Linked DNA regions of Thalassospira sp. TSL5-1. The protein of the gene in region 2 interacts with the protein of the main gene of each other region in a pairwise test. Links are inferred from orthologs where the notes say so. Each region holds a gene or a part of one and is shown on either strand. Other genes may lie near its edges. The genes, in order: leuS and ligA.

Region 1 (3,875 bases), on a different replicon or contig from region 2:
AAACAACACATCCCGGATGACCCGGCGAAGGCCCACCAATCGGAATTGGCAAGTCCAAGATCAACCATCATCGGCACCACCATTGCGCAGGCCAGAATGATGAGAAGCAATCCATTGACAAACAGGACAAAACGCAAGGCACTGCCAGACGGTGTCATGAATTCTCCGGGGTTGCGACATGCGACACACGCGGCCCCACGGGCCCGCCTTTTTCAAATTTGGCCATCGCACATCTAGAATAGGAGCGGCCCGCCAGAACAGCCAGCCGGGGTATTTTGCACTGCAAAAAGCCTAATAGGCCATATTACCGCATATTAGAAGCAAATTAATCGAAAACAGCGCATAACGCGGCATAACCTGCACAGACAAAAATGGCGCGTCCCGGAGCCAACCGGCATGACGCGCCATTTTTAAAATCCCTTGCCGGGCTTACCCTTTAACCACGATATTGACCAGTTTCGGGGTCGGCTTGGCGACATAAATCAGCTTGACGATTTCCTTGCCTTCAATGTGGCGGGCCACATTTTCTTCGGCCTTGGCAAGGGCCTCGACCGTGGCCTGGTCGGCATCGGCGGCAACCATGATGGCACCGCGTTTTTTACCATTGACCTGGACGGGCACTTCAAATTCGTCATCCTTGGCTTTTTCCGCATCAAACACCGGCCAGTCAAATTTGATGACCGATTTGCGGCGGGCGAATTCGTCCGGGGCCAGGGTGCTGGCCAGTTCCTCGCCCAGATGCGGGGCAAAGGGCGACACCATCAGGTAAAGCGCACGAATATGGTCTTCATGCACGGCCTTCTGCTTGCCCAGCGCATTGGTCAGTTCGATCAGGGCTGCAAGGGCGGTATTGAGGCGCAGATTGTCAATGTCACTGCCAACCTTTTCGATGGTCTTGTGCACCAGACTGTCGATTTTCGCATCCATCACGTCGGTGCGTTCCGCCTGGGTTGCCAGTTTCCAGACATTGCCCAAAAAGCGCAACATGCCGACAATGGCATCGGATTGCCAGGGTTTGGAACTATCGAGCGGGCCCATATACATTTCATAGGCGCGGAAAGTATCGATCGTATATTGATCGCACACTTCCTCGGGCGGGATACCGTTTTTATAGCGTTTGCCCATCTTGCCCGGAACGGTGATCAGGGCTTCGCCCGTTTTGCTGTTAAAGGGCTGTTTTTTGCCATCAACATCACGCATTTCAACATCGTGAATGTCAACATACACACCACGCGCGTCGGTATAGGCGTCCGCCGTGATCATGCCCTGGTTAAACAGCTGCTGGAACGGTTCGGGCGTTTGCACATGGCCCAGATCATACAGCACCTTGTGCCAGAAGCGTGAATAGAGCAGATGCAGCACCGCATGTTCCGCACCACCGACATAAAGGTCGACCGCACCCGGCAACGGCTTGCCGTTATCATCCAGGGTTTTGGACCAGTAATCAGCGGCTTCGGGTGCGACAAAGGCATCGTCGTTATGGGCATCGAAATAGCGCAGGAAATACCAGCACGACCCGGCCCAGTTGGGCATGGAGTTGGCATCGCGCTTAAACGCGCGTACAGCATATTCCACACCGTTGTGAACAAAGGTCTCGCCCGCCTTGGCATCCACCGGCAGAACCGCCCCATCATCAAGAACAATCCCGGCAACTTCCATCCATTCCTTGGCGCGGGCCAGCGGCGGTTCGGGTTCGGAATTGGGGTCTTCGTTGGATTGCGGGCGGAAATCCGTCATATCGGGCAACAGCACCGGCAAGGCGGTTTCGGCCACACCATGCACCTGGCCGGTTTCGATGTCGAACAGAACCGGGAACGGCTCGCCCCAATAACGCTGACGCGAAAACAGCCAGTCACGCAGTTTATATTGCGTGCGTCCTCGGCCAATACCGTTTTCCTCAAGCCACGCAATCATGCGGGTTTTGGCATCGGGTGTTGCAAGGCCGTTCAGCGAAACACTGTCATTGGCGGAATTGATGGTTTCGCCGGTTTCGGTATAGGCCGCAGCAAAGCTTTCGGGGGCTTCAACATATTTTGCCAGCAGGTCATCGCCTTCCAGACCGGCAAGCGCGGCCGGGGCGTTATCCTTTAGCCAGCTTTCGGTCGGGCGGGTGGTGGCCCTGATCGGCAGGTTGAATTTTTGGGCAAATTCAAAATCGCGCTGGTCGCCCGAGGGCACCGCCATAATAGCGCCAGTGCCATAGCCCATCAGGACATAATCGGCAATCCAGACCGGGATTTTATCACCCGTCACCGGGTTGGTGGCATAGGCGCCAATAAACACACCGGTTTTTTCGCGTTCGGCATCATCCTTGGCCGAAACGGCCTTGACCTCGGCAGCCTGCTGGCGATAGGCGCTCACGGCGGCTTTCGCATCTTCGGCGACAAGCTCATCGACCAGCGGATGTTCCGGGGCCAGCACCATATAAGTTGCGCCAAAAATAGTGTCCGGGCGGGTGGTGTAAACGGCAATTTTGCTGTCCACGCCCGACGTAGTGGCAACCGGGAAATTAACCCGCGCGCCAACCGAACGACCGATCCAGCTTTTTTGCATTTCAACAACGCCGTTCGGCCAGTTCAGACCGGCAAGGTCGGACACCAGACGGTCGGCATAATCGGTAATGCGCAGCATCCACTGTTTGAGCGGGCGTTTGTAAACCGGATAATCACCCCGTTCGGACTTGCCTTCGTTGGTGACTTCCTCGTTTGACAACACCGTGCCCAGCATCGGGCACCAGTTGACCGGCACTTCATCGACATAGGCCAGACGGGCACGGTCAATTGCCGCACCAATGGCATCGCCTTCGGCCTTTACGCCATCGCCAAGGGTGCTGGCAGGCTGGGCAACGCCATCTTCATCGAGCAGCCATTCACCAGCTTCCAGCAGCGGGCGCAGTTCGGCGATCGGGCGGGCACGACCGATGACAACATTGCCATCCGGGCCGGTCCATTCCATCAGCGGGTCATAGAAGCTGTTAAACAGTTGCAGGAATATCCACTGCGTCCATTTATAATATTCCGGGTCGGTCGAGGCAAAACGACGGTGCGGGTCATGGCCGAGGCCAATGACCTCAAACTGACGCAGCATATTGTCGATATTGGCTTCGGTGGTGATGCGCGGATGCTGGCCGGTTTGGATGGCAAACTGTTCGGCGGGCAGGCCAAAAGCATCAAAACCCATCGAATGCAGCACGTTAAAGCCGCTCATGCGTTTGTAACGCGCCTTCACATCGGTTGCGATATAGCCCAGCGGATGACCAATATGCAGCCCCACCCCGCTGGGATAAGGGAACATGTCGAGGATCACGCTTTTCTTTTTGGACGGATCAAAATCCGCATCACCAGGATTGGGGGTGCGATAGGTATCGTTTTCCCGCCAGTATTCCTGCCAGCGTTTTTCAAACGACTGCGCGCTTTCCTGATAGTTTGCCACTGTATGGTTTGCCACTGTCAAACTGCTCCTGCATCTGGTCAGGTCAAACCGTGGAGAGTTTCGACACGCCCTGACCGGGTAAAATGGGTTAAACCCTGTTCAATAATCGGGCTTGGCCCAAGGTGCAATCCCCCATCGCATATATCGGCGTTAAATAGCCCGGATTGCGGTGCATTATACAGCGACATCTTCAACCGGGTGTGCCGAAACCCCGCCCTATCAACCGTGCGGTTAACTGGATGCTGGATTTTTGCGCAAAAATATGCGATGATTTTTAGTCAAGATGTAGTGGAAATTCCCGCGCATGATCGCAGGAGCTAGGGAAATGGACCTCCTTATTGGCGGCCAGACTGTTCAAGATAACCGAATATCAACACGTTCCGCCCAGGCCTATCTGCCGGGCGGCAATGCTGTATCGGGCAATGGCGCAAATGCAAATGCCG
Region 2 (3,283 bases):
AGGGCGCAAAGCATGATGACAATCAGGATGGTGTTCATCCCCGTAAGCCATGTCTTTTGCCGGGCATTGGGATTGGTGCCGGTTTTTTGGCAGATGGTTAAATGGGTGGGGTGGAGAAAAGGCATTGTCATAGCCTTTCCCTAATAAAGGTCGCTATATCGAATTTCGCCAAGCTGGGCAAAAACGATTTTCCAGTCCTGATCAACGCGCATCAGGGCAAAGGCATAATCGCAATCAAAGATCAGATCATTTGCCTCGTTCCCAAACCGGAAGGACACGATGGCCCGCGCCCCGCCTGGCAGGGCGGAGTGCTGTTCGGTCAGCATCGCCTTGCACAGGGCCAGGCGGGCCTTGGCAAGTTCTTTGATAAAGGGGGCATGATAGGCCGTTAGATCATCCTGTGATGAAATGGCATGTACGCCATTTAAATCATTGATCAGGCAGGGCAGGTGGAAAAACGGCCCCAGTTCTTCCGAAGACAGTTTTAAATGGGCATCGCCATAGCGGTGAAAAAAGCTGGTCAAATCTTCCATGATCATTTTCCTATATGCTGCCAGCGATGCCCGTTTGTGTCTCAGGTGGCTATCAAATCCAGCCAGCCCTGTTCATCAAGCACGGTAACACCGGCTTCCTCTGCCTTCTTTAATTTGGAACCCGCACCCGGTCCTGCAACCAGATAATCGGTTTTTGCCGAAACAGACCCGGCAACTTTCGCTCCCAGGCTTTCGGCCTTGGCCTTGGCTTCGTTGCGCGAAAACAGTTCCAGCTTGCCGGTAAAGACAACGGTTTTACCGCTGACCGGGCTATCGACATTGGCCGGGGCTTCGACATCGGTGATCTCCAGAATGCCCTGAAGATCGTCCAGAACCGCGCGGTTATGGCTTTCAGCGGCAAATTCCAAAAGGTCGTGGGCAACGCCGGGGCCGATCTGGTCAATATTGATCAGGTCGCGCAGCGCGTCGCTATCGGCCTCTTGCGCATCAACCATGGCTTGGCGCCATGTACCGACAGAGCCATAATGCCGGGCCAGCAATTTTGCCGTGGCCTGGCCGATCTGGCGAATACCCAGGGCGTAAATAAAACGATCAAGGGAAATGGTGCGGCGCTGGTTAATGCTGGCAAACAGGTTTTCGGCCGATTTGGGGCCCCAGCCTTCCAGTTTGCGCAGGTCTTCCCCATGATCGTTTTCCAGGCGGAAAATATCGCCCGGCTGTTTGACCCAACCCAGTTCATGAAAGGCTTCGATATGTTTGCCGCCCATGCCTTCAATGTCAAAGGCATTACGTGATACAAAATGCTTAAGCCGCTCTACCGCCTGTGCCGGGCAAATCAGCCCGCCGCTGCAGCGCGTGACGACTTCGCCTTCCTCGCGCATGGCATGACTGCCGCATTTCGGACATTTGTCGGGAAACTGAAATTCAACGCTGTTTTCGGGGCGTTCCTCGGGTACATATCCCAGAATTTGCGGGATCACGTCGCCCGCGCGTTGCACCGTTACAAGGTCGCCCACCCGCACGCCCAAGCGTTCAATTTCATCGCGGTTATGCAGGGTCGCGCGTGAAACAACCACTCCGCCCACCGTCACCGGTTCCAAATGTGCCACCGGGGTCAGCGCACCGGTACGGCCTACCTGAATTTCAATCGATTTCAGCCGCGTTTTCGCCTTTTCCGCCGGGAATTTATGGGCAATCGCCCAGCGAGGCGAGCGGCTGACAAAACCCAGGCGCAATTGCAGCTCAAAATCGTTGATTTTGTAAACAATGCCATCAATATCGTAATCAAGTTCGGCGCGCTGATTGCTGAGTTCTTCATAGAACGCCATGATTTCGTCGGCATCGTGCAGCATGCGGGTATGGGGATTGGTGACAAATCCCCAGCCTTTGATTTTCTCAATGAAATTCCAGTGCGTTTCCGCCAGGCTTTCGGACAGTTCACCAAAGCTATAGGCAAAAAAGCGTAACGGACGTTTGGCACTGACTGACGGATCCAACTGGCGCAACGAACCGGCCGCCGCATTGCGCGGATTGGCAAATGTTTTGTTGCCTGCTTCGGCCTGGCTTGCATTCAGCTTCTGGAAATCGGACCGCGACATGTAAACTTCGCCGCGAATTTCCACCACGGCCTCGGGCGCATCGTCGGGCAGGGTGCGGGGAATATCGCCAATATGGGCGACATTGGCGGTAACATCCTCGCCCTCGGTTCCATCACCCCGTGTTGCAGCACTCACCAGGGTGCGGTTTTCATAACGCAGCGACAGTGACAGGCCATCAATTTTCGGCTCGCCCACCAGTTCAACCGGGCTATGCGCCGTCAGGTTCAAAAAGCGGCGAATACGGGCGAGAAAATCGACAATATCCTCGCGCGAAAAGGCATTGGCCAGCGACAGCATTGGCCGCGCATGGCGGACCTTGGCGAAACCTTCGGCGGGGGATGCCCCGACTTCCTGGGTCGGGCTGTTTTTCTTAAGTGTCGGATAACGGCTTTCAAGCTCGATCAAGCGGCTAAACAGCGCATCATATTCCGCATCAGGCACCAGCGGTTCGTCATTGACGTAATAGGCCGTATTAAAATCGCGGATCTTTTGCGCAATTTCAGCATGCTGACGGGTTGCGTCACTGCGGCTTTCGGGCATTGCAGGAACCATGCCAGTGTCGGTTACGGTTTCATCTGCCGCGATGTTCGGGGCTTGGCTGCTGGTTTCAGACGCTGTTTTATCGGCGCTCATGTCGTTTTGTTTTCCGTTCCAGATTGCGGGCCGTTGATGCAGGTGTTTCTAAAATATAGCAGCCTTTCTGGCGAGGGTTAGTTTGCCCGTTTGCGATCCTGCTGACAGGAATCAACTCATCGTTTTATCGCCGGTGCAAGTGGCTGTTGCTGCCAACCTGACGAAGAAAAAGGTGCGATCAGGCCGGCAAGCCCAGCAGGCTATCGGCAGCAGCACGGGCCTCTGCGGTAATGGAATGGCCTGCCAGCATGCGGGCGATTTCCTCGCGCCGTGCATCCTGCACCAGTTCGTTTACCCGTGTCACCATCGCCCCGGCATCTTCGCGCTTGGCGATGTTAAGGTGCGTTCTGCCACGTGCGGCGACCTGCGGGCTATGCGTAATCACCAGAATTTGCCGTTCCTGGGCCAGCAGATGCAGGCGTTCGCCAATGGCGGCTGCCGTGGCGCCGCCAACACCGCTATCCACCTCGTCAAACACCAGGCTGGGAACGGCCGAAACCCGTGCCAGTACCACCTTCAGGGCGAGCAGAAAGCGCGACAGCTCGCCGCCTGATGCGA

Evidence for each region.
Region 1: the proteins of ligA (region 2) and leuS interact in binary tests that used the Escherichia coli proteins (3 or more experiments, as listed by UniProt). The link is inferred for Thalassospira sp. TSL5-1 from one-to-one orthologs.

The regions. Positions count from the first base shown.
Region 1 is NZ_KV880637.1:617,605-621,479, reverse strand. The notes cover bases 230-3,783. They hold leuS (leucine--tRNA ligase), read right to left. Parts: upstream 3,448-3,783; coding sequence 430-3,447; downstream 230-429. Other genes in these bases: LF95_RS02895 (DUF5610 domain-containing protein), read left to right, coding at 3,758-3,783. Also shown: LF95_RS02905 (TrkH family potassium uptake protein), read right to left, coding at 1-158; more of LF95_RS02895, read left to right, coding at 3,784-3,875.
Region 2 is NZ_KV880638.1:1,253,037-1,256,319, forward strand. The notes cover bases 110-3,071. They hold ligA (NAD-dependent DNA ligase LigA), read right to left. Parts: upstream 2,645-3,071; coding sequence 575-2,644; downstream 110-574. Other genes in these bases: LF95_RS15305 (thermonuclease family protein), read right to left, coding at 110-131; LF95_RS15310 (hypothetical protein), read right to left, coding at 141-533; recN (DNA repair protein RecN), read right to left, coding at 2,904-3,071. In the rest of the region: more of LF95_RS15305, read right to left, coding at 1-109; more of recN, read right to left, coding at 3,072-3,283. UniProt on the Escherichia coli protein: DNA ligase that catalyzes the formation of phosphodiester linkages between 5'-phosphoryl and 3'-hydroxyl groups in double-stranded DNA using NAD as a coenzyme and as the energy source for the reaction.